3 regions of the Pseudomonas sp. LB3P14 genome follow, and region 2 is predicted to be linked to each of the others. Evidence: predicted binding sites of a transcription regulator. Region 2 holds the regulator's gene; each other region holds the start of a gene.

What was found. Region 2 encodes sigma-54, which starts transcription at its own class of promoters, with help from an activator protein. Its sites were predicted from a motif close to ANTGGCATNNANNTTGCTNT; they were not measured.
Positions count from the first base shown of each region.
Region 1: the regulator sigma-54 is predicted to act here: its motif matches at 8,743-8,762, upstream of glnA (glutamate--ammonia ligase).
Region 3: the regulator sigma-54 is predicted to act here: its motif matches at 1,480-1,499, upstream of glnK (P-II family nitrogen regulator).

Region 1 is NZ_CM142714.1:5,000,894-5,010,889, reverse strand. It holds gene gpmI (2,3-bisphosphoglycerate-independent phosphoglycerate mutase) at 1-117, opposite strand, end outside; gene ACYZT5_RS22885 (rhodanese-like domain-containing protein) at 271-684, shown strand; gene grxC (glutaredoxin 3) at 686-940, shown strand; gene secB (protein-export chaperone SecB) at 982-1,467, shown strand; gene ACYZT5_RS22870 (tRNA (cytidine(34)-2'-O)-methyltransferase) at 1,634-2,089, opposite strand; gene ACYZT5_RS22865 (hypothetical protein) at 2,088-2,528, shown strand; gene ntrC (nitrogen regulation protein NR(I)) at 3,078-4,514, opposite strand; gene glnL (nitrogen regulation protein NR(II)) at 4,511-5,596, opposite strand; gene ACYZT5_RS22850 (DUF4124 domain-containing protein) at 5,827-6,447, opposite strand; gene ACYZT5_RS22845 (DUF4124 domain-containing protein) at 6,444-6,959, opposite strand; gene glnA (glutamate--ammonia ligase) at 7,240-8,646, opposite strand; gene thiI (tRNA uracil 4-sulfurtransferase ThiI) at 8,977-9,996, shown strand, end outside.
Region 2 is NZ_CM142714.1:4,269,263-4,279,258, forward strand. It holds gene lptB (LPS export ABC transporter ATP-binding protein) at 1-238, shown strand, start outside; gene ACYZT5_RS19750 (RNA polymerase factor sigma-54) at 511-2,004, shown strand; gene hpf (ribosome hibernation-promoting factor, HPF/YfiA family) at 2,079-2,387, shown strand; gene ptsN (PTS IIA-like nitrogen regulatory protein PtsN) at 2,400-2,864, shown strand; gene rapZ (RNase adapter RapZ) at 2,867-3,724, shown strand; gene ACYZT5_RS19770 (HPr family phosphocarrier protein) at 3,740-4,015, shown strand; partial or broken gene ACYZT5_RS19775 (ZIP family metal transporter) at 4,024-4,356, opposite strand; gene ACYZT5_RS19780 (FagA protein) at 4,362-4,751, opposite strand; gene pmbA (metalloprotease PmbA) at 4,887-6,233, opposite strand; gene yjgA (ribosome biogenesis factor YjgA) at 6,342-6,866, shown strand; gene tldD (metalloprotease TldD) at 6,915-8,357, opposite strand; gene ACYZT5_RS19800 (carbon-nitrogen hydrolase family protein) at 8,363-9,223, opposite strand; gene ACYZT5_RS19805 (YhdP family protein) at 9,306-9,996, opposite strand, start outside.
Region 3 is NZ_CM142714.1:5,594,028-5,604,023, forward strand. It holds gene ACYZT5_RS25510 (HigA family addiction module antitoxin) at 1-34, shown strand, start outside; gene ACYZT5_RS25515 (BRO-N domain-containing protein) at 87-614, opposite strand; gene ACYZT5_RS25520 (accessory factor UbiK family protein) at 1,020-1,286, opposite strand; gene glnK (P-II family nitrogen regulator) at 1,706-2,044, shown strand; gene ACYZT5_RS25530 (ammonium transporter) at 2,080-3,417, shown strand; gene ACYZT5_RS25535 (secondary thiamine-phosphate synthase enzyme YjbQ) at 3,633-4,058, shown strand; gene sutA (transcriptional regulator SutA) at 4,162-4,485, shown strand; gene ACYZT5_RS25545 (HAD family hydrolase) at 4,686-5,390, opposite strand; gene xerC (tyrosine recombinase XerC) at 5,387-6,286, opposite strand; gene ACYZT5_RS25555 (DUF484 family protein) at 6,289-7,014, opposite strand; gene dapF (diaminopimelate epimerase) at 7,028-7,858, opposite strand; gene lysA (diaminopimelate decarboxylase) at 7,863-9,110, opposite strand; gene lptM (LPS translocon maturation chaperone LptM) at 9,120-9,302, opposite strand; gene cyaY (iron donor protein CyaY) at 9,542-9,874, shown strand; gene ACYZT5_RS25580 (DUF1289 domain-containing protein) at 9,879-9,996, shown strand, end outside.

The DNA of each region.
Region 1 (9,996 bases), 730 kb from region 2:
CCATAAACGGTCCAGCACGGGCTTCTTGGCCGCATAGATGGCATTGGATTCAGGGCTCTCACTGTGACCGAAGCCGTCGAGAATAATCAGGACCAAAGGTTTAGGCGTGGTAGTCATGGATTCCACTCGTGGCTGAGTTAAAAGAGGGCGATGGAAAAGGGAGTGGCAGTTTAAAGGCAAGTTCAATCCACGTCACCGCCGGACGGGGTTTGGCCCACCATAGTGGCTGTGTATACTGGCCGACATTTTAACGCCCTGGAACCTCCTTCGATGGTTGCTCACCTGATTGAATTTGCCACTAACCACTATCTGCTCGTCGGTATCTTCGTCGTACTGCTGGCGTTGCTGATCGCTTATCAGATGCAAGGCGGCGGCCGCAGCCTGAGCACCGGTGAACTGACCGGGCTGGTCAACAAGGACGCGGGCGTTGTCATCGACATTCGCTCGAACAAGGATTTCGCCGCCGGTCACATCGTTGGTGCGTTGAACATTCCTCACGACAAACTGACCGCTCGCGTCGGCGAACTGGAAAAGCACAAGGCCAAGACCATCATCCTGGTCGATGCCATGGGCCAGACTGCCGGCACTCATGCCCGCGAACTGATGAAATCCGGCTTCACCGCCGCCAAGCTCTCCGGCGGTATTTCCAGCTGGAAGGGTGACAACCTGCCGCTGGTGAAGTGATATGAGCAACGTCGTCGTCTATTCCAGCGATTACTGCCCTTACTGCTCGCGAGCCAAGTATCTGCTCGAGAACAAAGGTGTGGCCTTCGAAGAGATCAAGGTCGATGGCAAGCCGCAGGTGCGTGCCGCCATGGCTCAGAAGGCCGGACGTACGTCCGTGCCGCAGATCTGGATCGGCAGCACCCACGTGGGCGGTTGTGATGATTTGTTTGCCCTTGAGCGCGCCGGCAAGCTCGACGCCATGCTCAAGGCCTGAACGCCTTCCCTATAAGACCCCAAGATCAGAAAGGATCTGAGATGACTGACCAACAGAACACTGCAGCTAGCGAAGAAGAAACCGCACCGCAATTCTCCTTGCAGCGCATCTACGTACGTGACTTGTCCTTTGAAGCCCCGAAAAGCCCGGCAATCTTCCGCCAGCAGTGGGAACCGAGCGTCGGTCTGGATCTGAACACCCGTCAAAAGGCGCTGGAAGGTGACTTCCACGAAGTCGTGCTGACCCTGTCCGTCACCGTGAAGAACGGCGACGAAGTGGCGTTCATTGCTGAAGTGCAACAGGCCGGGATCTTCCTGATCAAGAACCTCGATGACGCTTCGATGAGCCACACCCTCGGCGCGTTCTGCCCGAACATCCTGTTCCCGTACGCTCGCGAGACCCTGGACAGCCTGGTGACCCGCGGTTCGTTCCCGGCCCTGATGCTGGCTCCGGTGAACTTCGACGCGCTGTACGCACAGGAACTGCAACGCATGCAGGCTGCGGGCGAGACTCCGACCGTTCAGTAAGCGTTCGATGCAGAAACGAAAAAAGCGCCGTAACAGGCGCTTTTTTCTTGGGTGATCGTTCCCACGCTCTGCGTGGGAATGCCTCAAGGGACGCTCCGCGTCCAGTGACGCGGAGCGTCACGGGCTGCATTCCCACGCAGAGCGTGGGAACGATCAGGTTACGAGATTACTTGAACCCGAGCTGACGCCAGCCTTCATACACGGCAACCGCTACGGTGTTTGACAGGTTCAGGCTGCGGCAGCCTTCACGCATCGGCAGGCGCAGGCGCTGTTCACCGGGCAGGGCATCGAGTACTTCCGCCGGCAAACCACGGCTTTCCGGGCCGAACAGGAACGCATCGCCCTCGGCGAAGCTGGCATCGTGGAACGGCCGCGAGCCCTTGGTGGTGAAGGCGAACAGCCGAGGATGGCCGAGGCTTTCCAGGCAGCTGGCGAGGTCTGTGTGGCGTTGCAGGGTGGCATACTCGTGGTAATCGAGGCCGGCCCGGCGCAGGCGCTTGTCGTCCATCTCGAAGCCCAGCGGTTCGATCAAATGCAGGTGGCAGCCACTGTTGGCGCACAGCCTGATAACGTTGCCGGTATTCGGCGGAATTTCTGGTTGGAAAAGGATGACGTGAAACATGCACGGCTCCGAAGGTAAAGATGAGCAGCATTCTACGCCGCAAGCGGATCCGCGTTCGAAACTATTCCCGCGCGTGATGGCTTCGCTGGCGATTGTCGGAGTGATGGTAGGGCTGATGATCGGTCGCCTGACCACCCCCGACCCCAGCGAATTGCAGCAAGTGGAGGTGACGAACGATGGGCTGGTGGTGTGGTTCAACAACGAACCCAAGGCTCACGGCGAGTTTGTGGACGGTAGCCTCGCGCTGCTGTTTGAGGCTGAAGGCAAGGCGCAGAAAGGTCAGCTCAAAATCAACGACAAGGGCGTTAACTGGCGCGTGCGTTTGAGTGATGGGGGGTTGTTGCTGACGGTGGTGGCGGCCCGGCCACTGCAGGGCGAGTGGGCCGGTAGTGAGGTCGATGACCGTTGGCGGCTGGAGATCCATCTCCGAGAGCAATAAAAGAGGGAATCCCCGGCCTGCCTGTACCAAGGTTCCCAAAACGGCAGGGCTCGCGCATTGCGTCGTGAGCCCGGTGTAAAGAAGGAACCCCTGACCTGCCTGTATCAAGGGCCCCAAAACTGCTTGGGCTCGTCGCTAGTGCGGTGTGAGCCCGGTGTAAAGAGGGGAATCCCCGGCCTGCCTGTACCAAGGTCCCCGAAACTGGGTAGTGAACCGAATCACTGAATGGACTATTGCAGGGGGCGTGCCAGGTTTTAACGAGTTGAAACAGAAAGTCGCTGACCAGCGCTGAAAGCCCCGTAATTAGGGGCTTTTGTGTTTTTGCTGTTCGGATTTTGTTGCGGATGAATCGAGGATTTCAGAGTAGATATCGTGCGCGATTGCGGTTCACGGTGCATTGCGGCGGTGCACGGAGGGTGTTGCGGTTGATCGTTCCCACGCTCTGCGTGGGAATGCAGCCCGGGACGCTCCGCGTCCCTGCCGAAGCGGACGCAGAGCGTCCATTGAGGCATTCCCACGCGGGAGCGTGGGAATGATCATGTGGCGGAGTTAACCCTCATCCCCCTCATCATCATCCCCACCATCAACCTTCATCCCCAATTCCTTGATCTTGCGAGTCAGGGTATTACGCCCCCAACCCAGCAAAACCGCAGCATCGCGACGCCGCCCGGCGGTGTGTTTGAGGGCGGTCTCGATCATGATCCGCTCGAAGGCCGGCACGGCGCTGTCGAGCAGGTTCGACTGACCACGGGCCAGCGCCTGATCAGCCCACTGGCGCAGCGCTTGCTCCCAGTTGGTCACCGGTGCTGAATCCTGCGGCAGGTTCAGCAGCTCCGGCGGCAGGTCGCTGATGTGCACTTCGCGACCCGAAGCCATCACCGTGATCCAGCGGCAGGTGTTTTCCAGCTGACGCACGTTCCCGCCCCACGGCAGGTTCTTCAGGTATTCCTCGGTTTCACTTTTCAGCAGTTTCGGCTCCACCGCCAGTTCTTGCGCGGCGCGGCTGAGGAAGTGCTTGGCCAGGGTCGGGATGTCTTCGCGACGGTCTGATAGCCGTGGAATATGGATGCGGATTACGTTGAGGCGGTGGAACAAGTCCTCACGGAATTTCCCGGCGTGCACCAGGGTTTCCAGATTCTGGTGAGTCGCGGCGATGATTCGCACATCGACCTTCACCGGCACATGGCCGCCGACGCGATAGAACTCGCCGTCCGCTAACACCCGCAGCAAACGAGTCTGGGTGTCTGCCGGCATGTCGCCGATTTCATCGAGGAACAGTGTGCCGCCGTCAGCCTGTTCAAAGCGACCGCGACGCAGGTTGGCCGCGCCGGTGAACGCGCCTTTTTCATGGCCGAACAACTCGGATTCCATCAGGTCTTTCGGGATTGCCGCCATGTTCAGCGCGATGAACGGCGAAGACGCCCGTGGGCTGTGACGGTGCAGAGCGTGGGCCACGAGTTCTTTACCGGTACCGGATTCGCCGTTGATCAGCACGGTGATGTTGGAGTGGCTCAAGCGCCCGATGGCGCGAAACACTTCCTGCATTGCCGGCGCTTCACCGATGATTTCCGGGGTGCGGGTCAAGGCGACCGGGACTTCCAGGCCTTGTTGTTCCTGAGCGTGCTGGTTTGCACGTTTGACCAGCGACACCGCTTCGTCAACGTCGAACGGTTTTGGCAGGTATTCAAACGCGCCGCCCTGATAGGACGCGACAGCGCTGTCCAGATCGGAGTGAGCGGTCATGATGATGACCGGCAGCCGTGGGTGTTGTTCGCGAATCCGCGCCAGTAGGTCCAGACCGCTGGCGCCGGGCATGCGGATGTCGGAGATGATCACGTCCGGCTGCTGGCGCGCCAGGCGGCTCATCACGCCATCGGCGCTGTCGAAGCTTTGCGTGGTCATGCCTTCTTGCTGCAAGGCTTTTTCCAGGACCCAACGGATAGAACGGTCGTCATCGACGATCCACACGGTTTCACTACGGCTCATGTCGATGTGGCTCCTTGTTCCAGTGGCAGAAAGATCGAGAAGGTGGTGTGGCCTGGATGGCTGTCACATTCGATCAGGCCCTGGTGCTGGCTGATGATGTTCTGGGTTATGGCCAGGCCCAGCCCGGTACCGTCCGGACGGCCGCTGACCATGGGAAAGAAGATGGTTTCCTGCAACTCCGCGGGAATGCCCGGGCCGTTGTCGATGATTTCGATCTTGGTCACCAGGCGATGACGCACGTGGCCGATGGTGAACTGGCGCATGGCGCGGGTACGCAGGCTGATGCGGCCAAGGCGCAGCTCGTTCTGGCTGCTGATGGCCTGCATCGCATTGCGCACAATGTTCAGCACGGCCTGAATCATTTGTTCGCGGTCGATCAACACGTCGGGAATGCTGGGGTCGTAGTCGCGCACCAACGTGATGCAGCCCTGACTTTCGGCTTCCACCAGATGACAGACGCGTTCGAGCACTTCGTGGACGTTGCACATCGCCAGTGACGGCAGTTTGTTGGAACCGAGCATGCGATCGACCAGGTTGCGAAGGCGGTCGGCCTCTTCAATGATCACGTTGGTGTAGTCGCGCAGGCTTTCTTCCGGCAGTTCGCGAGCGAGTAATTGCGCCGCGCCGCGTATCCCGCCGAGAGGATTCTTGATTTCGTGAGCGAGGCCGCGCACCAGCATCTTGCTGGTTTCCTGCTTCGACAGCTGCGCTTCTTCCTTGGTAATGCGCAGCAAGCGGTCACGGGGGTGGACTTCCAGCAACAGCATGGTGTCGCCGCTAGCCAGGATCGGTGTTACCGCATAGTCGACGGTCAGGGTCTGGCCGGTGAGGGCGGTGAGCATCGCTTCGCGCTTGGTGAACGGGTGCGCCTGCTCGACCGCCTGGCGCAGGGAGTTCAGCGCCTCGGTGGATTCGGTGAACAACTCGCTGATGAACTGCCCATGGCTACGCTGACCGCTAATGGCCAGGAGCATCTCCGCCGCCGGGTTCATGTACTCAAGGCGCAGTTCGGCGTCGAGCAGGATGGTGGCGGTGGTCAGGTTGTCGAGTAGCAATCGATGCAGTGCGTCGCTAATGGTCATCAGGACCTCTTTTGGAGCGGAGCGTGCGCAAGAAACAAGCGCTGATACCGGGAAAATGCAAAAACCAAACCAAGGCTCCGAAAAGAAGCGTTTAAGGCCTGAAACGGGCGTTTGACGCTCGTTTGCGTGGCGTTCTGCCAGCTTTGGCGGGTACTTTCGAACCAAAATGGGTTGGGGTGTGGGTACGGTGCAACCAATTGCACCAATATAGTGCGCAAACCCGAACGGCGTTAGAAGAAGCGCAGGAAGGGATTTTTTTCTTCTACGGGTTTGTCTTTGAGCGGGCATTCCGGCCGTTGGCCGTAATCGGGGAGGGCGCAGGGTTTGACCTGACGCTTCTGCGCGAGGGAGATGCGCAGCATGTGGAACGGCTGGTTGGCTGTGCGCTCAACGATGCGGCCCTGTTCGTCGAGGATTTCCACAGAGAGGTTATGGCTGCCGCGATCGATGTTGCTCAGAGCGAATACCGGGCTTGGGCCGGGCTCTGCGGTGGGTTGGCCGTCGAGGAGCAATCGGTAGCGATGGCCCCGTTGCAGGCCGGGTTCGCTGGTAACGCTGACGATAACCTCGCCGGCGCTGCTGCGCACTGTGGCGTCTGGTTCCGGCACCAGTACTCTCAGCATGTCGTAGTGGAACAGTGGTTTTGTTTCGGTCTTCTTTCCAACAATCACTGGTGCTGCGCCGCCAGGGTTGGCGGACATGCGATTACTCGTCGCCATCGGCACGCGCTTGGCGTTGCCGGAGCCTGGCTGGTCGGTGTAGACCCGATTGCCCTGGGCGTCGACGTAGGTGAAGACCTCGGCCGTCACCGGCAGGGCGATCAGGCATGCGATCAACAGCCATACCCTCACGGCTTATGCACCCGTTGTACGGTGAACGTCACGGTGGGACTTTGCTGCACGAGGTTTTCCCCATCGATCACCTGTACCGCCAGGCTGTGTTCGCCGCGATCGACGTTCACCAGTTGCAGGATCGGAACGTTGCTCGGTTGTCCGTAGGGCTGGTCGTCGAGCAACAGCCTGAACAGATGAGGGCCTTGCAGGCGGGGTTTGATCAGCACGTTGACGGTGAAGGTGCCGTTGTTGGCGCGCAAGGCCTCCTCGGTGGGCAGGCCGGTCAGTTCCAGTACCTCGTAGGCGCTGCGTGGTTGCTCACGGTGGTTGGCTTCGGCAGGCGGTGCAGGTTCGCCCGGCGGCTGGCTTTCGACACGGTTGAGCGGAGGTAATTCGACCGGTTGAGCTTTAACGCCATCGGGCGGTTGATTGCTGTAGGCGGTGTTGCCGTCGGCGTCGGTGTACTTATAGATCTGCGCTGCGGCGGGCAGGGCGATCAGCAGCAAGATGAATAGAAAACCACGACCCATAAAATCGACCAGAAACGAAAGCGTTGAGGTGCAGCATAGGTCAGGGGCGGCGGTTGGCCCAAGTTGTAAACATTTGGGAATGAATTTCCGCGATGTGATCGTTCCCACGCTCTGCGTGGGAACGCCTCTAGGGACGCTCCGCGTCCAGTGACGCGGAGCGTCACGGGCTGCATTCCCACGCAGAGCGTGGGAACGATGAGGGCATAAAACCTCGCCCACAAAAAAGGCCTCCCGAAGGAAGCCTCTTTTTTGTTACGCCGCTTGCGCAGGCGCTACCGGATTAGCAGCTGTAGTACAGCTCGTATTCCAGTGGGTGTACGAAGGTACGTACTTTGATTTCTTCTTCGCTTTTCAGGGCGATGTAAGCGTCGATGAAGTCGTCGCTGAAAACGCCGCCTTTGGTCAGGAACGCACGACCTTTGTCCAGCTCTTCCAGGGCTTCTTTCAGGCTGCCGCAAACTTGTGGGATCTCTTTCGCCTCTTCAGGCGGCAGGTCGTACAGGTTTTTGTCAGCGGCGTCGCCAGGGTGGATCTTGTTCTGGATGCCGTCCAGGCCAGCCATCAGCAGTGCAGCGAAGCCCAGGTACGGGTTGGCTGCTGGATCCGGGAAGCGGGCTTCGATACGGCGAGCGCGAGGGCTGGACACGTAAGGAATACGGATCGAAGCGGAACGGTTGCGAGCCGAGTAGGCCAGCATTACTGGCGCTTCGAAACCTGGGACCAGACGCTTGTAGGAGTTGGTCGACGGGTTGGTGAAGCCGTTCAGGGCCTTACCGTGCTTGATGATGCCGCCAATGAAGTACAGAGCGGTGTCGGACAGGCCGGCATAGCCTTCGCCAGCGAAGGTGTTCTTGCCATCTTTGGCGATGGACAGGTGAACGTGCATACCCGAACCGTTGTCGCCGTACAGAGGCTTAGGCATGAAGGTCGCGGTGCGGCCGTATGCATCAGCAACGTTGTGTACGCAGTACTTCAGGGTCTGAACTTCGTCAGCCTTGGCAACCAGGGTGTTGAACTTCACACCGATTTCGTTCTGGCCGGCAGTCGCCACTTCGTGGTGGTGAACTTCGATGACCAGGCCCATTTCTTCCATGGCGTTGCACATGGAGGTACGGATTTCGTGGTCGTGGTCGAACGGCGGAACCGGGAAGTAGCCGCCTTTGACGCCTGGACGGTGGCCTTTGTTGCCGCCTTCCACGTCCTGGTCGGACATCCACGAACCTTGTTCGGAGAAGATTTTGAACATGGAGCCGGAGATGTCGGACTTGAACTTCACTTCGTCGAAGATGAAGAATTCAGGCTCTGGACCAACAAATACGGTGTCACCGATACCGGTCGACTTCAGGTATTCCTCGGCACGCTTGGCGATCGCACGTGGGTCACGGTCGTAGCCTTGCATGGTCGAAGGCTCGATCACGTCGCAAACCAGGATCAGGGTTGGCTCTTCGGTGAACGGGTCGAGAACGGCAGTGCTGTCGTCCGGCATCAGGATCATGTCGGAGGCTTCGATGCCTTTCCAGCCAGCGATGGAGGAACCGTCGAACATTTTGCCTTCTTCGAAGAAAGCTTCATCCAGCCCGTCGCGAGCCGGCATGGTCACGTGGTGCTGAGTGCCTTTGGTGTCCGTGAAGCGCAGATCAATCCACTTGACGTCATGATCTTTGATGAGTTGAACCGACTTCGACATAGTGTCCTCCGGGTGGCTTCGGGCTTAGTAGTGGATGCCCTTAGAATGTGGGTGATGCCGGCGCGAATACTCTGCCAAGGCAACCTGCCTCACAAGGGAGCAAATTACATGCCAGTGCCCCACCATGGGTTTTTTGCCCCAATATCACGCTTATAAAGGAACAAAGCAGCACAGAACTGGAAATCGCGCCCCGTAATGTAGCGTTAAATTCAGCAAATGACCTGTTTTGGTGCGCACAAAACCTTCTGCACATTAACTGGTTAAACCTTGAGCAATTTCCGCTATAATCCGCGCCCCCCTTTTTCGGCTGGCCCAGCGCGCGCTGTTTTCATGAAACTAATCGTAAAAGTCTTCCCCGAGATCACCATCAAGAGCCGCCCGGTACGGATGCGTTTCATCCGCCAGTTGGCCAAAAACATCCGTACCGTGCTCCGCGACCTGGACCCGGCTGTGGTGGTGAACGGTGTGTGGGACAATCTCGAGCTGGAAACCCGCGTCAGCGAGCCCAAAGCCCTGAAGGAGATGACCGAGCGCCTGAGCTGCATGCCGGGCATCGCGCATTTCCTGCAGGTCGACGAATACCCGCTGGGCGACTTCGACGACATCGTCGCCAAGTGCAAGCAGCACTTCGGTGATGCGTTGGCCGGGAAGATCTTTTCGGTGCGCTGCAAGCGTGCCGGCAAGCACGAATTCAGCTCGATGGACGTCGAGAAATACGTCGGCAGCCAACTGCGTCGTCAGTGCAGCGCCGCCGGAATCTCGCTGAAAGACCCGGAAATCGAAGTTCGCATCGAAATTCGCGACAAACGGTTGTTTGTGATCCACAGCCAGCACAACAGCATCGGCGGTTATCCGCTGGGTGCCCTGGAACAGACACTTGTGCTGATGTCTGGCGGTTTCGATTCCACCGTCGCCGCTTACCAGATCATGCGCCGCGGGCTGATGAGCCATTTTTGCTTCTTCAATCTGGGCGGACGAGCCCATGAACTGGGCGTTATGGAAGTCGCGCACTTCATCTGGAAGAAGTACGGCAGCTCCCAACGCGTGTTATTTGTGAGTGTGCCATTCGAGGAAGTACTGGGAGAAATTCTCGGTAAAGTCGATAACAGTCATATGGGCGTGGTTTTGAAGCGTATGATGTTGCGCGCTGCTTCCCGTATTGCCGATCGGCTGGACATCGATGCGCTGGTCACCGGCGAAGCGATTTCCCAAGTGTCGAGCCAGACGCTGCCGAACCTGTCCGTGATCGACTGCGTGACCGACAAGCTGGTCTTGCGTCCGCTGATCGCCAGTCACAAGCAGGACATCATCGACCTGGCCAACGAAATCGGTACTGCCGACTTCGCCAAG
Region 2 (9,996 bases):
ACCGTTCGCCGGCGTGGACCCGATTTCGGTGGGCGACATCAAGCAGATCATCTATCACCTCAAGGCCAAGGGCATTGGCGTGTTGATCACTGACCACAACGTCCGTGAAACCCTGGATATCTGCGAAACCGCCTACATCGTCAACGATGGCCAGCTGATTGCCGAAGGTGACTCTGCCACCATCCTGGCCAACGACCTGGTCAAGGAAGTGTATCTGGGCCATGAGTTCCGCCTGTAAGCACTGAGGTGCCTGGCTAGTCGACAGAGAGCCGCTTCGATAAAAACGCCTGTGTGCTTTTATTGTTACGGCGCTCCAGGCGTACACGCCGCTTCAAAGGTGTCAGCCATTAGCAAGAGCAACGTACCAATAACGCTTTATAGTTTTTTATTGTTACAGCGCTCTAGGCAAACACTTCAGTTTCAGGCATATAATTTGCTTATGTTTGGCGCCCCGGCGCCCTGTAGTGGATGGCGCATGTGCGCCGGCGAATAAGGTGTTAAGCCCCTGCCATGAAACCATCGCTAGTCTTGAGAATGGGCCAGCAGCTGACGATGACACCGCAGCTGCAACAGGCCATCCGCCTGCTCCAATTGTCGACCCTGGACCTGCAACAGGAAATCCAGGAGGCCCTGGAGTCCAATCCGATGCTCGAACGCCAGGAAGAAGGCGACGACTTCGATAATGCCGACCCCTTGGCCGACAAAGCGGAACAGCAACCCAACGCCGATGTTTCGGAACCCTCTTACCAGGAAACCGCCCCGACGGTGGACAACCTCGAGGAAGGTGACTGGAACGAGCGCATTCCCAACGAACTGCCCGTCGATACCGCGTGGGAAGACGTCTACCAGACCAGCGCCAGCAGCCTGCCGAGCAACGATGACGACGAGTGGGATTTCACCACCCGTACATCGGCCGGCGAAAGCCTGCAAAGCCATCTGTTGTGGCAACTGAACCTGGCACCGATGTCCGACACTGATCGCCTGATTGCCGTGACCCTGATCGACTGCATCAACAATCAGGGCTACCTGGACGAAACCCTCGAGGAGATTCTCGAAGCCTTCGATCCGGAGCTGGACATCGAACTGGACGAAATCGAAGCCGTCCTGCACCGCATCCAGCAATTCGAACCCGCTGGCATCGGCGCCCGTAACCTGGGCGAATGCCTGCTGCTGCAATTGCGTCAGTTGTCCGCCAAGACCCCTTGGCTGGTCGAGGCCAAACGCCTGGTCACCGATTATATCGACCTGCTCGGCAGCCGTGATTACAGCCAGCTGATGCGTCGCATGAAGCTCAAGGAAGATGAGCTGCGCCAAGTGATTGAACTGGTCCAGAGCCTCAACCCGCGCCCAGGCTCGCAGATCGAGTCCAGCGAAGCCGAATACGTCGTTCCCGACGTGATCGTACGCAAGGACAACGAGCGCTGGTTGGTGGAACTGAACCAGGAATCCGTGCCGCGACTGCGGGTCAATGCTCAATACGCCGGTTTCGTGCGCCGCGCCGACACCAGCGCCGACAACACCTTCATGCGCAATCAGTTGCAAGAGGCCCGCTGGTTTATCAAGAGCCTGCAAAGCCGCAACGAAACCCTGATGAAAGTAGCCACTCAGATCGTCGAGCATCAGCGCGGCTTTCTTGAATACGGCGACGAAGCCATGAAACCGCTGGTCCTGCATGACATCGCCGAAGCGGTGGGCATGCACGAGTCGACGATTTCACGGGTGACCACGCAGAAATTCATGCATACCCCACGGGGCATATATGAACTGAAATACTTTTTCTCCAGTCACGTCAGCACCTCTGAGGGCGGTGAATGCTCGTCTACGGCGATCCGCGCGATCATCAAAAAACTGGTTGCCGCGGAAAATCAGAAAAAGCCGTTGAGTGACAGCAAGATCGCTGGTTTACTGGAGGCACAAGGCATTCAGGTGGCTCGCCGCACCGTCGCCAAGTACCGCGAATCCCTCGGGATCGCGCCTTCGAGCGAACGCAAGCGGTTGATGTAGAGCCACGCCACAGCGTTCCAGTGGCAGGCATTTCTGCCTGCCGCTTTATGCACTGGCAACGAAGGAGAAGCTGTATGCAAGTCAACATCAGTGGACACCAACTGGAAGTGACCGAACCTCTTCGCACCTACATCGGCGAAAAACTCGAACGATTAGAGAGGCATTTCGACAAGATCACCAACGTGCAAGTCACGATGACGGTCGAAAAGCTCAAGCAGAAAATCGAAGCCACGCTGCATATTCCCGGCAATGAAGTGGTCGCAAACGCGGAGCATACTGATATGTACGCGGCGATCGACGCACTGACCGACAAGCTGGATAAACAACTCAAAAAGCATAAGGAAAAGACCCAAAGCCTCCTCCAGGGCGCGACCGGTCGTTAACACTCCCAACCCATGATCCGACTTGAAAGCATCCTGACCCCCGGCCGTTCCCTCGTGAACGTGCCGGGCGGCAGTAAAAAGAAAGCCCTCGAGCAAATTGCCAACCTTATCCACCGCGAAGTGCCGGATCTGGCGATGCAGGATGTCTTCGAGAGTCTGGTCGCCCGTGAAAAACTCGGTTCCACCGGTTTTGGTAACGGCATCGCTATCCCCCACTGCCGCCTCAAGGGCTGCGACGCGCCCATCAGTGCCTTGATGCACCTGGACGCCCCCATCGATTTCGACGCCATCGACGGTGCCCCGGTTGACCTGCTGTTCGTTCTGCTAGTCCCGCAGGCTGCCACCGATGCGCACCTGGAGCTACTGCGCCAGATCGCCAGCATGCTCGATCGCAAGGAAGTGCGCGAAAAACTGCGCAGCGCCCCGAGCAATGAAGCCTTGTATCAGGTCGTCCTGGACGAGCAAAACGGTCAGTAATCATGCGCTTGATCATCGTCAGTGGCCGCTCCGGCTCAGGTAAAAGTACCGCGCTCGATGTTCTCGAGGACAACGGCTACTACTGCATCGACAACCTTCCCGCCGGCCTGTTGCCGGAACTGGCCGAGCGCGCGTTGATTCACACCGAGCTGGCACAACCGCTGGTTGCCGTGTCCATCGATGCGCGCAACTTGCCAAGTCACTTGTCGCGGTTTCCCGAGCTGCTGGAAGAAGTACGCAGCCGGCATATCCAGTGTGATGTGCTTTATCTGGACGCCGACGAAGAAACCTTGCTCAAACGCTTCTCGGAAACCCGCCGGCGTCACCCGCTGAGCACTGCCAATCGCTCGCTGGCCGAAGCCATCAACGATGAAACCAGCCTGCTCGGGCCGATTGCCGACCTCGCCGATCTCAAAGTAAACACTACCAACCTGAACCTGTATCAGCTGCGCGATACCATCAAGCTGCGCCTGCTGAACCAGCCGGAGCCCGGTACTGCGTTTCTGGTGGAGTCTTTTGGTTTCAAGCGTGGCATGCCGGTGGACGCCGATCTGGTGTTCGACGTGCGTTGCCTGCCCAATCCCTATTGGAAGCCGGAGTTGCGCGATCATTCCGGGCTCGATCAACCGGTCGCTGAGTACCTGGCGGCACAGCCGGATGTCGAAGAGATGTTCCAGGACATTTCCACGTACTTGTTCAAGTGGCTGCCACGCTTTGCCGCTAGCAACCGCGCTTATGTCACCATTGCCATTGGCTGCACCGGCGGGCATCACCGCTCCGTCTACCTGACCGAACGTCTGGGCCAGGCCTTGCAAAAAACCCTGAAGAACGTCCAGGTTCGCCACCGCGACCTCAGCTAAAGGATTCACACCGCGATGCCTGCTCTGGAAATTGAAATCATCAACAAGCTGGGCCTGCATGCCCGTGCTTCTGCAAAATTCGTTGGCGTCGCCGGCGAGTTCAAGGATTGCACGATCCGGGTCGGACGTACTCCCGAGTCCATGGTAGACGGAAAAAGCATCATGGCCATGATGATGCTCGCTGCCGGCAAGGGAACAATAATTCACCTGAGTACCGAAGGTGAGCAGGCTGACGAAGCCTTGCAGGCTTTGGTGGATTTGATCAAGGACTACTTCGGCGAAGGTGGTTAAGCACTCGCCTAGGCGAGCGCCGTATCCATCACCATCATCAAGCAGAACCCGATCAGCAGCCCAAGACTTGCAAGCTTGTCGTGACCATTGCGGCGCGACTCGGGGATGACTTCATGGGTGACTACCAGCAACATTGCCCCGGCCGCCAGTGCCAACCCCAAGGGCAACAACAATTCGGCCAGGCTCACCAGCCAGGCGCACAACAACGCGAAGACCGGCTCGACCGGACCTGACGCAGCACCCATCAGGAACGCCTTGACCCGCGTCATCCCTGCCCCGGCCAATACCAGCGCGATCACCAGACCTTCCGGTACATCCTGCAAGGCAATGCCCATGGCCAGGAGTGTTACTCATCGGGTAATCCTTGCACCAGTTCTATGAGAGGAATCGAGGGCTGCAACTCGCAGGTCGCCAGTTGCCAGGTGTAGCTCTGCCAGCGCTTGAGCCGGCATTTGCAGAGGCGTTCCAGATCGCGCAACGGGCGCCAGGCCTGGTCCAGACAAAAGGTGCGCCAGTGCCAGGGCAGCGCAACGTCGGCGGCGGTGTCGAGCAACAAACGGAAAGAAGTTTCGGCGATGGTCCAGGGAGACGTTGCCGTGCAGCAGGCGAGATACCGACCTTCGGCCAGGTAATGTTCGATCAGGCGAGGCTCGTCAGGGTCCATTGCGCAACGGATCTGGCGGCTCATCCAGCGCCAGCTTTCGAGGTAAGGCTGCTCGTGCAAGGCAGAACTCATGATCCAGGCTCATTCGGTAATGTGATTTATTATTAGATGATAATGAGAACCAAGACAACCCCGAGAAAACCAACGCATAAAAAAGGCGCGCCGCCCAACGATGGGTGGCGCGCCTTTTTGTGTAACGGTAAAGCGTTAGCTACCCGCTACCGTCATCCGCTCGATCAGCACCGAACCTGTGCGAATGTTGCTGCGCAATTCCAGGTCATTACCGACCGCAATGATCTGCTTGAACATGTCGCGCATGTTGCCGGCGATGGTCACTTCCTGCACCGCGAACTGGATTTCACCGTTCTCGACCCAGAAACCCGCCGCACCACGGGAGTAATCGCCAGTGACCATGTTCAGGCCCTGGCCCATCAACTCCGTCACTAGCAGGCCGCGGCCCATGCGGCGCAGCAAGGCTGCCTGGTCTTCGTCGCCATGGGTGACGAACAGGTTGTGCACACCGCCGGCATTGGCAGTGCTCGGCATCCCGAGCTTACGGCCGGAGTATGTGCCGAGAATGTACGACACCAACTCGCCTTTTTCGACGAACGGTTTGGCGTAGGTCGCCAAACCATCGCCATCGAATGCCGAACTGCCCAAGGCGCGCATCAAGTGCGGACGCTCATCGATGGTCAGCCATTCCGGGAACAACTTCTGCCCCAGCGTGCCTTCAAGGAACGACGATTTGCGATACAGACTGCCGCCGGAAATCGCCGAGAGGAAACTGCCGAACAAACCACCGGCCAGCTCAGCCGAAAACAGTACGGGCACTTCGCAGGTCGGCACCGGACGCGCACCCAGCCGGCTCGCAGCCCGTTGTGCGGCACGCTGGCCAATGCTCACCGGGTCGGCCAGCAAATTGCCCTGACGGTTCACGTCGTACCAGTAATCGCGCTGCATCTGGCCGTCGGCCACGGCGATCATCACGCAGCTCAGGCTGTGCCGGGTCGACGCGTAACCGCCGATAAAACCGTGGCTGTTGCCGTAAACGCGGCAGCCCTGGTGGGTGCTGAGGGTGGTGCCGTCGGCGTTCTTGATCCGGCTGTCGGTGGCAAACGCCGCCGCTTCACAGCTCAAGGCCATCTCGATGGCTTGCTCCGGGGTGATGTCCCATTGGTGGAACAGGTCGAAATCCTGCAGATCCTTGGCCATCAGTGCTGCATCGGCCAGGCCTGCGGCTTCGTCTTCCGAGGTGTGCCTGGCGATGGCCAGTGCAGCAGCGACGGTTTCACGAATCGCCTCAGGCCCACTGGCCGAGGTGCTCGCCGAGCCCTTGCGCTGGCCAGCGTACAAGGTGATGCCAAAACCCTGATCGCGGTGGAATTCGACGGTTTCGACTTCACGCTGACGCACCGTGGTGGACAGGCCCTGCTCCAGGGACACCGCCACTTCACAGGCACTGGCACCTTGGCGCTTGGCTTCAGCGATGATCTGCTCGACTTGTTCTTGCAGTGCCGGCAACGCTTGTGGGCCGACGCTTTCAACTGCACTCATGCTGTTCTCCACTCAAATTCTGCTTTCGGCTGGGGCCTTCGAGCGACCGGGCCGGACAAGCGGCCCCCGACTGGTTATCATGGCGGCGTTTCTTTGCGGACGGCCACCATGGTTGATTCTTACGACGACTCCCTCGATACGGGAGAAAAAAGCAAATCCCAGGTTAAACGCGAGCTTCATGCTCTGGTTGACCTTGGCGAGCGCCTTACAACACTCAAGCCTGACTTGCTGGCAAAACTGCCGTTGACCGACGCTTTGCGCCGGGCTCTGGGCGATGCCTCCAAGCACACCGCGAATATCGCGCGTAAACGGCACCTTATGTTCATCGGCAAACTGATGCGCGATCAGGACACTGACGCCATTCTGACTTTGCTCGATCAACTCGATGCCTCCACTCGGCAGTACAACGAACGTTTCCATGGCCTGGAACGCTGGCGCGATCGCTTGATCGCTGGCGACGACGGCGTTCTGGAGAAGTTCGTCATCGACTACCCGGAGGCTGATCGTCAGCAATTGCGCTCCCTGATCCGTCAGGCCCAGCACGAACTGGCGACTAACAAGCCACCGGCATCGAGCCGTAAAATCTTCAAGTACATCCGTGAGCTGGACGAGACTCAACGCGGTCTGCGTTAAATCTCGAATCGGGTGAGCTGCATTGCAGTTCACCCGAAGCTCCATTCCTCAAGATCCTGTGCCACCCACAGTGATCGCATCGATTTTCAGCGTTGGCTGGCCGACACCCACCGGCACCGACTGCCCATCCTTGCCACACGTCCCCACGCCGCTGTCCAGCGCCAGATCGTTACCGACCATCGACACCTTGCTCATGGCTTCCGGGCCGTTGCCGATCAACGTCGCGCCTTTGACCGGGGCAGTAATCTTGCCGTCTTCGATCAAGTACGCCTCGCTGGTGGAGAACACGAACTTGCCGCTGGTGATGTCCACCTGACCGCCACCAAGGTTGGCGCAGTAGATGCCGCGCTTCACCGAGGCGATGATTTCTGCCGGATCGCTTTCGCCCGCCAGCATGTAGGTGTTGGTCATGCGCGGCATCGGCAGGTGCGCGTAGGATTCGCGGCGACCGTTACCGGTACGGGCCACGCCCATCAGGCGGGCGTTGAGCTTGTCCTGCATGTAGCCTTTGAGTACGCCGTTTTCGATCAGCGTGGTGCACTCGGTCGGCGTGCCTTCGTCGTCGACGCTCAGGGAGCCGCGACGACCGGCCAGCGTGCCGTCATCGACGATGGTGCACAGCTTGGACGCAACCATCTCGCCCATGCGCCCGCTGTAGGCCGAACTGCCCTTGCGGTTGAAATCACCTTCCAGACCATGGCCGACCGCTTCGTGCAACAGCACGCCGGACCAGCCCGAACCCAGCACCACCGGCAACGTACCGGCCGGCGCAGGGATGGCCTCCAGATTCACCAATGCCTGACGCAACGCTTCACGGGCGTAGCTCATGGCGCGGTCATCGCTGAGGAAATAGCGGTAATCGGTACGACCGCCACCGCCATGACCACCGCGCTCACGGCGACCGTTCTGCTCGACGATCACGCTGACGTTAAAGCGCACCAACGGCCGTACATCGGCAGCCAGGCCACCATCGGTGGAAGCCACGAGGATTCGCTCCCAGACGCCGGCCATGCTTACGGTGACTTGCTGGATACGCGGATCGAGGGCGCGAGTCGCGACGTCGATGCGTTTGAGCAATTCGACCTTCTCGGCACGGGTCATCACTTCCAGTGGGTTGTCCGGCCCATACAACTGGGCGACATCCTGAGTGGTGAACGCTTGCACCGTGCCGTTCTGCCCGGCGCGGGAGATCGAACGCGCAGCACGGGCCGCAGCGCCAAGGGCTTCGAGGGTAATGGCATTGCTGTAGGCAAAACCGGTTTTCTCACCCGATTGCGCTCGCACACCGACACCTTGGTCGAGGTTGAAGCTGCCTTCCTTGACGATCCCGTCTTCCAGCGCCCAGGACTCGGAGATCTGCCCCTGAAAATACAGGTCGGCGGCATCGATGCCCGGGCCGGCCAAATCGCCGAGCACACCTTGCAGGCTCTCGATCGTTACGCCGCCAGGCGCCAGGAGGTGTTCACTGACTGAGGACAACAACTCGCTCATATGCTTTACGCCTTAAATTCGTCGTTCCGGGCAGGTCGCTGTGCGCCCTGCGAGAAAAAGCGCCGGTGACTGGACACCGGCATCCGCGCCCTGATGGACGCCTGTTCGCTGCTATCGCGTTCGGCCAGCAGCACGGCCTCGCCTTGGTCCTGTTGCGCCAACACACGCCCCCACGGGTCGATGATTGCGGCATGACCCCAGGTTTCTCGCGGCCCCGGATGGGTTCCACCCTGAGCGGCCGCGAGCACATAACATTGAGTTTCGATGGCCCGCGCGCGAATCAATACATCCCAATGCGCCGCGCCGGTCACCGCGGTAAAGGCCGACGGCGCGGTAATCAACTCCGCACCGGCAGCGCGTAATTCGCTGTACAGCTCCGGGAAGCGCAGGTCGTAACACACGGTCAGCCCGACTCGACCGACGGGCGTGTCCGCCACCACCACCCCGCTGCCATAAGCATAGTCATCGGATTCGCGATAACGTCCGCGATTGTCCGCCACATCGACGTCGAAGAGGTGCAGCTTGTCATACCGTGCAACGGTTTCGCCGTGGTCATCCACCAGCAGCGAGCAGGCATGCACTTTGGCCGTCGGCTGATCCACCGGCGGCAACGGTAACGTGCCGGCCACTATCCATAACTTGAGGTCGCGGGCGGTCTGTTTCAACCATGGCAGGATCGGGCCTTCGCCCAACGCCTCGGCGCGGCCGATGTCGCCAATGTCGCGACGGCCCATGGCGGCGAAGTTTTCCGGCAGGACGGCAAGCTGCGCACCACCGGCCGCCGCTTGCTCGAGCAGCCGACGGGCCTGGGCCAGATTGGCCAGCACATCGCTCTGGCTGACCATTTGAATCACCGCTACAGACATGGCGCGCTCCTTCATCGCTTTTTATAAGGGCAGGCCGCCATGCTACTCCATAGGCTTGGGGAGTGTGTTTTCAATAAGAGAGTCAAAAAGGCTTGTCGAAGGTGATTTTTGGCTCTTTCCATGGGCCCTTGACGGTGTATTTGACGCTCGCGAAACGCGCCACGCGGTCACCGATCAGCTTGTCGATCAGGAACAGCGCGCCGCCGATAGCCGGAGCGCCGACAATCAGTGCAGCAATCGGCAGGTTGTTGGTCACAGGCAAGGTCACCAACAACTTGGCATCGACCTTATCGCCCACCAGGTCCAGGGTGCCGTTGAGTTCAATATTGCTCGACGGTCCGGTCATCAGGATCGGCTCACGCGTCACGTATACGCCGTTGGTCGCTACGAGCAAGCCTTTGACCCGGTCGTAACTCAAGCCTTTGCCGAACAGGTCGGAGAAGTCCAGGCGCAGCCGGCGGCCGATGGAGTTGAAGTTCAGCAAGCCAAACACTCGCAACGCCTGGGCGCTGCCCTCTACTTCAACAAACTGGCCTTTATTCAGCGAAGCATCGAGGGTTCCGGAGAAGCGCTTGGTGGCCAGCCAGGCCGGCGAACCGGGCCAGCGACCATCGACATCCATATGAAAATCTTCACTGGTGACACTCGGCGCAAAGCCCCAGCCCTTCAGCACATCGGCGAGATTCTTGCCGCTGATCCGGCCTTTGTACCAACTGCTGCTGGAACCGGGCATGCCTTCCCAACCACCGCTGCCCTGCAGGAGAATGCCCTTG
Region 3 (9,996 bases), 1.3 Mb from region 2:
CGATCAGGTCGAGCGTCTTCCACACTGCGCCTGATCTTCGGATTAATCGAACCCCACGTTAACGACGTGGGGGTCTTTTTTGAGGATCAGAATGTTTGGAGCATCTTCGATGCTCGCTTCCACCAAGGTGTATTGACCGCACCTCGCGGGCGTTCGCCACTCGGCAACATATGCGGAACATCCTGCAGCCGAATCCACGGCTGGTTATTCCAGTGCAGCAAACTCAATGACATCTCCGGCCAGTTCAGCAGGCTCAGAATCGGGCGTTCGCTTGAAGGCGGTTGCTGGGCGTCTCTGAGGGCGGGGACCACGTCGTGGGTCAGCCATTCGCGCAGGCCTCGGTATTCGGGGCAGTAGTGGTAGACCAGCAATGCATAGACGCCGGATTCGCTGATCAGCAGGGTGTTTTCGATGGTGCCGTGGATGAGCACCCGTGAGGTTTGATGTTGATCGGCGTCGAGTTTGCGGACGGCGCGTTCTTCGAGGTAAAGGCGAAGCAATCGGCCGAGGTCGCGGGCGCTGAACCAGGCTTGGTTTTCAAGGAGGAGGGCGTGGAGGTGGAGTTTGTGGCGGGTGAAGACGTGGGGAATCAGGTACGCGTCATCGCAATTCATTGAACAGCTCCTTTTGCTTCAAGGTGCTGCCAGTAATCGTCGCCAAACGAATGGGTGGCAGCTGTACGCGGGTTGGCGAACCGGAGCAAAAGGAACCCGGCAGACCCGAAGGTCTCCCACGCACAACCGCCATGACTCAAGTAGATGGTCGTCGTGCGCCTTAAGCTTCCGGGTCGCCAAACCCAGTGCTGAACATTCAGCAGAGGGTGAGCTTAGGAACGGGGGCTTTGCGGCGCAATCGGACGACGGATGTGATCTTTGTAGGACTCAGCCTGGAATTAGCGCTGAATGATCGTTCCCACGCTCCGCGTGGGAATGCATCTCGTGACGCTCTGCGTCACATCCTGAAGCGGAACGCGGAGCGTCCCTGGCGGCATTCCCACGCAGAGCGTGGGAACGATCAGGTTACTCGGATTCAGCAGGTGGATTCAGCTTCGCTTCCAACTCCGCCACCTTCGCCTCAAGACTCTCCAATCGTGCCCGCGTCCGTGCCAGCACAACCATCTGGCTATCGAATTCTTCCCGGCTCACCAGATCCAGCTTGCTGAAGCCGCTCTGCAACAGAGCCTTGAACTGGCTTTCGATTTCGCTTTTCGGCAGCGGGTTGTCGCCGCTGAAGAGGCGGGAGGCGGTGCCGCTCAGGGCATCGAGGAAGTCTTTGGGTGCGAGCATGGGAAATGTCCTGTCAACAATGGCGGGCAGTGTATCACGCAGTGTCTATAGTCAATCTCGCAGTCAGGGGGTGCACGCTTTTCGCGCATGCGGACGGGCGGCCGCGCACTGTTGTTGTGCGTATCCGTCGGGCCATGGGAGCGAAGCGGCTTGCCGCAGCGGCCAAGGGCTTGAAATCAGTGGGTTTTGGCGAGATGGCAAGCTTTCTGCTTAGTCGGTAGTGACCCATGCACTGATGCAGTCGCTGTGACGAATGCAGTGCGCCAAGCGGAACGGGGGAAGTGTTTCGTGCGGAGTGGTTAGCAGGCGTCGGACGGGCAGGTAAGGCCGACGATGCGTTACAAAGCCAGGCACTGCGCTTAGACTTGAGTCGGGTTTGTTTTCCTGGGGCAAGTCCACTAATTCGGGAGAGAGTTTTCATGAAGCTAGTCACTGCCATCATCAAGCCGTTCAAACTGGACGACGTACGCGAGTCGCTGTCCGAGATCGGCGTGCAGGGCATTACCGTTACTGAAGTCAAAGGCTTCGGTCGGCAGAAGGGTCACACCGAGCTGTATCGCGGCGCGGAATACGTGGTCGATTTCCTGCCAAAGGTGAAGATCGACGTCGCCATTGACGACAAGGATCTTGACCGGGTTATCGAGGCGATAACCAAGGCTGCCAACACCGGTAAGATCGGTGACGGCAAGATCTTCGTGGTCAATCTGGAACAGGCGATTCGCATCCGTACCGGCGAAACCGATACCGACGCAATCTAAGCCGCCACAAACCCAACGCCCCAGGAGAAAACAATATGACTCTGCGTAAATTCGCAGGGCTAGGAGCCCTGTTGTCCCTCGTAATGCCCAGCCTGGCTATGGCGGCAGACGAAGTGGCGGCCCCAGTCCTCAATTCCGGCGATACTGCCTGGATGATGACTTCGACAGCCCTCGTGCTGTTCATGACCATTCCCGGCCTCGCGCTGTTCTACGGCGGCATGGTTCGTTCCAAAAACATTCTTTCCGTGATGATGCAGTGCTTTGCCATTACCGGTCTGATCAGCATTCTGTGGGTCATTTATGGCTACAGCATCGCGTTCGACACCACCGGCATGGAACAGGGCGTCATCAACTTCAACTCGTTCTTCGGTGGCATGGGCAAGGCTTTCCTCGCCGGTGTCACGCCAGCGAGCCTGACCGGCCCTGCGGCGCTGTTCCCTGAAGCGGTGTTCATCACCTTCCAGATGACGTTCGCCATCATCACCCCTGCGCTGATCGTCGGTGCCTTCGCCGAGCGGATGAAGTTCTCCGCCATGCTGATCTTCATGGGCGTCTGGTTCACCCTGGTTTACGCACCCATCGCGCACATGGTCTGGTCCGGTAACGGCGGCCTGTTGTGGGACTGGGGCGTGCTGGACTTCGCCGGGGGCACCGTGGTGCACATCAACGCCGGTGTGGCCGGTCTGATTGCCTGCCTGGTACTGGGCAAGCGCAAAGGCTTCCCGACGACCCCGATGGCGCCGCACAACCTCGGTTACACCCTGATGGGTGCTGCAATGCTGTGGGTTGGCTGGTTCGGCTTCAACGCCGGTTCCGCTGCTGCGGCCAACGGCACTGCCGGCATGGCAATGCTGGTGACCCAGATCGCAACCGCCGCCGCTGCATTGGGCTGGATGTTCGCCGAGTGGATCACTCACGGCAAACCAAGTGCTCTGGGTATCGCTTCGGGTGTTGTGGCCGGTCTGGTTGCAATCACGCCAGCCGCTGGCACCGTGGGCCCGATGGGCGCTCTGGTCATCGGTCTGGCAGCAGGCGTGGTGTGCTTCTTCTGCGCCACCACCCTGAAACGCAAACTCGGCTATGACGACTCCCTGGACGCCTTCGGTGTGCACGGTATCGGCGGTATCCTCGGCGCGATCCTGACCGGTGTCTTCGCTGCACCGTCGCTGGGCGGCTTCGGCACCGTCACCGACATCGCCGCACAAGTCTGGATTCAGTGCAAAGGCGTGGGCTTCACGGTGATCTACACCGCGATCGTCACCTTCATCATTCTCAAGGTCCTGGACGCCGTCATGGGTCTGCGTATCACGGAAGAAGAAGAGGCTGTCGGCATCGATCTGGCACTCCACAACGAACGCGGCTACAACTTGTAAGTACGCGCACAAAAAAACTTGCCCGGCTTGCCGGGCATTTTTTTGTCTGGAGTTTGTCAGTGAAGGAACTGCTGAAAGGTTTTTTCGTACACGTTTAGTGGCGTTTACGACGAGCGTTTTTCTGCGGCCAATGGCTTACATGATTGAAGGAATATTAGGGCCTTTGTTTTTTCCCAGAGCGCGCTAGAATGCGCCCCGAACGTGCGGAGAACTGTATGTGGCAACAGACTCTGATTACCCTGCGGGCGAGGCCCCGGGGCTTTCATCTGGTAACGGACGAGTTACTCGCCGGCCTGCCTGAACTCAAGGCATGTCGGGTTGGTCTTTTGCATTTGTGGCTGCAGCATACCTCGGCGTCGTTGACCATCAACGAGAACGCCGATCCGGCGGTACGTCGCGACTTCGAACGATTTTTCAATCGTCTGATCCCACAAGGAACAGACGGCTATGAGCATAACGACGAAGGCCTGGACGACCTCCCGGCGCACTTCAAGGCCAGCGTACTTGGCTGTCAGCTCAGTTTGCCGATTTCGGCAGGCCGACTGGCGCTGGGAACCTGGCAAGGCGTTTATCTGGGCGAGCACCGTGATAATGGCGGTGCCCGTAAAGTCCTCGCCACCGTATACGGTGAAGGGGCATAAACCGTTGATTACCAGCGGTTTGTAGAATTTTTTCCAGCGGCCTTCGACAGACGGCGAAGCTGGGCTATAACTAATCTGCTTTTCGCAAGTCATGAGGTAGAACATGAGCGACGATGATCTGGAAAACGACGACCTCGAAGTAGGCGACGACGACGAAACCGAAGAAGGTCTGGAAGCAGCGACGGACGACGTCGCTGAAGACGATGGCGGTGAAGCGCCCGTTCCGACCGCCAAAGGCAAAGCCAAGGCAGCGGTATCGGTCGATGAGCTGCCGAGCGTCGAAGCGAAAAACAAGGAGCGTGATGCTCTGGCGCGGGCCATGGAAGAGTTCCTGGCCAAGGGCGGCAAGGTGCAGGAAGTGGAGGCCAATGTGGTCGCCGATCCTCCCAAGAAGCCTGATAACAAGTACGGCAGCCGGCCTATCTAAGCGCCTGCACCTTGCTTGCTGAAAAAGCCCGCCGTCGCTGCGGGCTTTTTCATGGGTGAAATAAAAGGTTCAGGTTGACGCAATCCCTGTAGAAGCTGAGCTTGCTCGCGATGGCGGCGTGTCAGTCGATATAAATTCTGAATGTTCTGCCGCCATCGCGAGCAAGCTCAGCTCCTACAGGGGGCAGTGTGAATTCAGGGTCAGGGTTGGGCATTCCAACGGGCCAACAACGCTGGCAACTCGGTCAAACTGCGAATCTCGGCATCCGGCGTCTTCTGCGCTTCCCACACCTTGCCCGCCGGGTTAAACCAGATCGCCCGCAATCCCGCCTGCTGGGCGCCGGCAATGTCGTCACCCGGATGATCGCCGATATGCACGGCCGTCTCAGGCGTCGCACCACCCCGTTGCAACGCCTCATGAAACAGTCGCGCATCCGGCTTGCCGATGCCGATGTCTTCGGCGCACAAGGCAAATTTGAAGTAATCCGCCAGCCCTAACCGGCGCACATCGGCATTGCCGTTGGTGACGACGCCGAGGGCGTAGTGATTGGCCAGAGTCTCCAGGGTCGGTTGTACCTCCGGGAAGATTTCCAGTTGATGCCGGGCATGCAGAAACACCTCAAAACTCTGATCGGCCAGGTCTGAGGACTGATCCTGGTCGTAACCGGCCTCTTCCAGCGCGTGGAACAAGACTCGGCGGCGCAGGGCGCTGATGCGGTGCTTGAGGCTTGGTTCGCTGCTCAGGATCCGCTCGCGAATCGCCCACAAATGCTCCACCGGCACGGCGCCCAGATTCGGTGCATGCTCGGTCAGCCATTCACGCAATACGGCTTCGGCGCTGACGATCACCGGGGCGGTGTCCCACAGGGTGTCGTCGAGGTCGAAGGTGATCAATTGGATTCTCATGACTCATCGCCTTTGATGCGTTTGGCCCTTGGATGGGCGCTGTCGTAAACCGTCGCCAGGTGCTGGAAGTCCAGGTGGGTGTAGATCTGGGTGGTTTTGATGTCCGAGTGGCCGAGCAATTCCTGAACCGCCCGCAAGTCCTGGGAGGACTCCAGCAAATGGCTGGCGAAGGAGTGCCGCAGCATGTGCGGATGCAAGTTCTGTCCCAGCTCGCGCTCGCCAGCGGCTTTAACCCGCACCTGAATCGCCCGTGGGCCGAGGCGCCGGCCTTGCTGGCTGACAAACACCGCGTCGTCCGCCGGGTTGGTCATGGCCCGTAGCGGCAGCCACAACTCCAGCGCTTCACGTGCTTTCTTGCCGACCGGCAGCAGTCGGGTCTTGCTGCCCTTGCCGAGCACTTGAACCATGCCATCGGCCAGGTCCAGCTGATCAAGATTGAGCCCGGTCAGTTCCGAAAGCCGCAAACCCGAGGAATAGAACAACTCCAGAATCGCCTGATCCCGACGCGCCAGGAAATCATCTTCCACCGCGCCCTCAAGCAGTTGCAGCGCGCGGTCGGTGTCGAGGGTTTTCGGCAGCCGTCGTTCGCCCTTTGGCGGCGCCAGGCCGTTGGCCGGGTCGTGATCGCAAAGGCCTTCGCGGTTGAGGTAGTGATAGAGCCCACGCACTGCCGACAACAGCCGCGCCAGGCTGCGGGACGATTGACCCTGGGCATGCAGGCGTGCGATCAGGCTGCGCAGGCGCTGGATGTCCAGGGCCGCCCAACTGCTGATGTTCTGTTTGACGCACCAGCCCAGCACTTTGTCGAGGTCGCGGCGGTAGGCGTACAGCGTATGGGGCGACACCTGCCGCTCACTGCGCAAGTGTTCGCAGTAAGCGTCCAGTTGCTGTTCCATGGTCAGCGTACCGAGCGCAGGGAGCTGTTGACCCGCGGCAGCACGCGGCCCATCACTTCGGCGATGTAGCTGAGAAACAGCGTGCCCACCGAACTCTTGTAGTGCTGCGGGTCGCGGCTGGCGATGGCCAGGACGCCGTGGATGCCTTGGTAGCTGATGGCGACGACGGCGGTGGAACCAATCTGCTTGCGCTGTTCTTCGCCAAACAGGAAGTCCAGTTCGTGTTCACGCAGGCTGCCGCTGACGCTTTTGTCTTCCGAGAGCAAGCCGCCGATGGCCGTTTGCGCGTCGGCATGGGTCACCCAGCGGCCCACCGGCATGGGGTTGTCACCCAGCAGAATCAGGCTGACGAAGGGCACCTGGAAGTCCTGGCGCAGACTGTCTTCGACGCTGATCACCACATCTTCCAGGCTGGTGGCGTCCATCAGCGCGAGAATCAGGCGGCGGGTCTTGTCGAAGAGGCGATCGTTGTCGCGGGCCACGTCCATCAAGTGCGAGAGGCGATGACGCAACTCGATATTGCGGTCGCGCAGAATGGTCATCTGGCGTTCGACCAGCGAAATGGTGTCGCCGCGCTGGTGCGGAATGCGCAAGGTTGCGAGCAGTTCTTCATGCTCGACGAAGAAATCCGGATGAGCCTCCAGGTACGCGGCAATCGCCGCCGCCTCAAGGCTTTCGGAAGGGGATTCGTCGGGCTGTCGGGCGGGAACCTGGGGTTTATCTTTCATGGATTCGACTCTCTCAAAGACGCACTTGTCCTTCATAAACGCGCACTGCCGGGCCGGTCATCATGACCGGTTGGCCAGGGCCTGCCCATTCAATGGACAAACGCCCGCCGGGCAGGTCGATCAATAGCGGCGAATCCATCCACCCCTGGCTGATCGCGGCCACTGCGGCAGCGCAAGCGCCGGTTCCGCACGCCTGGGTTTCCCCGGCCCCGCGTTCCCAGACGCGCAGCTGCGCACGGTTGCGGTCGATGACCTGGAGAAAACCGACATTGACCCGCGCCGGAAAGCGCGGATGGTTTTCGATTTTTGGCCCCAGTTCATGCACCGGTGCATTATTGATGTCGCTGACCCGCAGCACGGCATGGGGGTTGCCCATGGACACGGCGGCCAGGTCGACCGCAGTGCCGTCGACGTCAACCTGATAACTCAGGGCCTGTTCCGGCGCGTCGAACGGAATGTCGGCCGGTACCAGGCGCGGTGCGCCCATGTTGACACCGATCTGCCCGTCGCTGCGGATATCCAGTTCGATGATGCCGCTTTTAGTCTCGACGCGGATCAGCCGTTTCGCGGTCAGGCGTTTGTCGAGCACGAAGCGCGCGAAGCAGCGCGCACCGTTGCCGCACTGTTCCACTTCGGAGCCGTCGGCGTTGAAGATCCGATAGCGGAAATCCACGTCCGGGTTGCTTGGCGCTTCGACGATCAGCAACTGGTCGAAACCGATACCCGTATGCCGATCGCCCCATTGCTTGGCGTGTTTGGGCAGGATGTGCGCATGCTGGCTGACCAGGTCGAGGACCATGAAGTCATTGCCCAGGCCGTGCATCTTGGTAAAACGCAGCAGCATGGTTTTACTCCGGCAGCAGGCTTTCGCCAGCAAACAACTCGGCTACCGTCTCACGGCGACGCACTTCAAATGCCTGATCACCGTCCACCAACACTTCAGCGGCACGGCCGCGGGTGTTGTAGTTGGAACTCATGACAAACCCGTAGGCACCGGCCGAATGCACGGCCAGCAGATCGCCTTCTTCCAGGGCCAGCTGACGGTCCTTGGCCAGAAAGTCGCCGGTCTCGCAGATCGGCCCGACGATGTCGTAGGCACGGGCCGCGGTAGTGCGCGGGCGCACGGCGGTGACGTCCATCCAGGCCTGGTACAGCGCCGGGCGGATCAAGTCGTTCATGGCCGCGTCGACGATGGCGAAGTCTTTGTGTTCGGTGTGCTTGAGGTACTCGACCTGGGTCAGCAGCACGCCGGCGTTGGCGACGATAAAGCGGCCCGGCTCGAACACCAGCGCCAGGTCACGACCGTCGAGACGCTCGCGCACGGCTTTGATGTAGTCGGCAGCCAATGGCGGCTCTTCATCGCGATAACGCACGCCCAGGCCACCACCGAGATCGATATGGCACAGGTAAATGCCGCAATCGCCGAGGCGGTCGACCAGGCCCAGCAGGCGGTCGAGGGCATCGATGAACGGCGGCAGGGTGGTCAGTTGCGAACCGATGTGGCAATCGACGCCGACCACTTCCAGGTTAGGCAGCTGGGCGGCACGGATGTACACGTCTTCGGCGTCGGCGATGGCGATGCCGAACTTGTTCTCTTTAAGACCGGTGGAAATGTACGGGTGGGTACCGGCGTCGACATCCGGGTTAACGCGCAACGAGATCGGCGCGCGAACGCCCAGCTCGGCGGCGACGACTTGCAGACGTTCCAACTCATCGGTGGATTCGACGTTGAAGCAGTGCACGCCGACTTCCAGGGCACGACGCATGTCGTCACGGGTCTTGCCGACACCGGAGAAGACGATCTTGTCGGCGCTGCCACCAGCGGCCAGTACACGTTCCAGCTCGCCACGGGAGACGATGTCGAAACCGGCGCCCAGACGCGCCAGGACATTCAGTACACCCAGGTTGGAGTTGGCCTTGACCGCAAAGCAGACCAGGTGCGGCATGCCGGCCAGTGCATCGGCATAAGCCAGGTACTGGGCTTCGATGTGCGCACGGGAGTAGACGTAAGTCGGTGTGCCAAAGCGTTCGGCGATGGCGGACAGGGCAACACCTTCCGCGAACAGCTCGCCGTCACGGTAGTTAAAAGCGTCCATGGCGTTCCCTTATTGGTAGACGTCGTGCTTGTGTGCTTTCGACGGCTGCTTTTGCGAGGACTGGGCCTGCTCGGCAGGGTCCTGGGAATCGTCGGGCAGGTACAGCGGGCCTTTTTGACCACAGGCCGATAATAAGCTGGCAAAAGCGACGAGCGAAGCGAGCGCAGCAAGGGAAGAGATCAGGCGCTTCATGGCGAAATCCTTGAAAATGCATTAATTGCGCCGGAGTATACCGGCCACCCGGCAGCTTGCCTATGCGACGGGGCTCCCGTCCGGCGGGGCTTGGACCGTAGCGCGGTAACTTGTCCTGCACCGTACACGGATATTTCGTAACGCTGTCGGGCGCTTGGTCGTTATCCTTTGCAATCACCGGGGCTCGCCCGTATCTTGCGGCGCTTGAGCGTGAGTAGACACTTTTTGAGGTTCCCGCAATGAGTTTGACTGAAGCCCGTTTCCACGATCTGGTCGATGCCACGCAGCAGACGCTGGAGGATGTTTTTGACGAAAGTGACCTGGATATTGATCTGGAGAGCTCGGCCGGTGTGCTCACCGTCAAGTTCGAAAACGGCAGCCAGTTGATCTTCAGCCGTCAGGAGCCGCTGCGGCAGTTGTGGCTGGCGGCGGTGTCCGGCGGGTTCCACTTCGATTACGACGAAGAGAGCGAGCACTGGATGTGCGACAAGAGCGAAGAGCAATTGGGCGAGATGCTTGAGCGCATCGTCAAGCAGCAAGCTGGCGTCGAACTCGATTTCGAAGGTCTGTGAGACCGTGACCCAGCCTGCGCCCGTTCGTCCGCCCAAACCGCTCTACAGCAATGTCAGCCCGGCGGTCCCTTCGCCGTGCAGCGGTGTGTGTCGGCTGGATGAGCAGAAGGTCTGCCATGGGT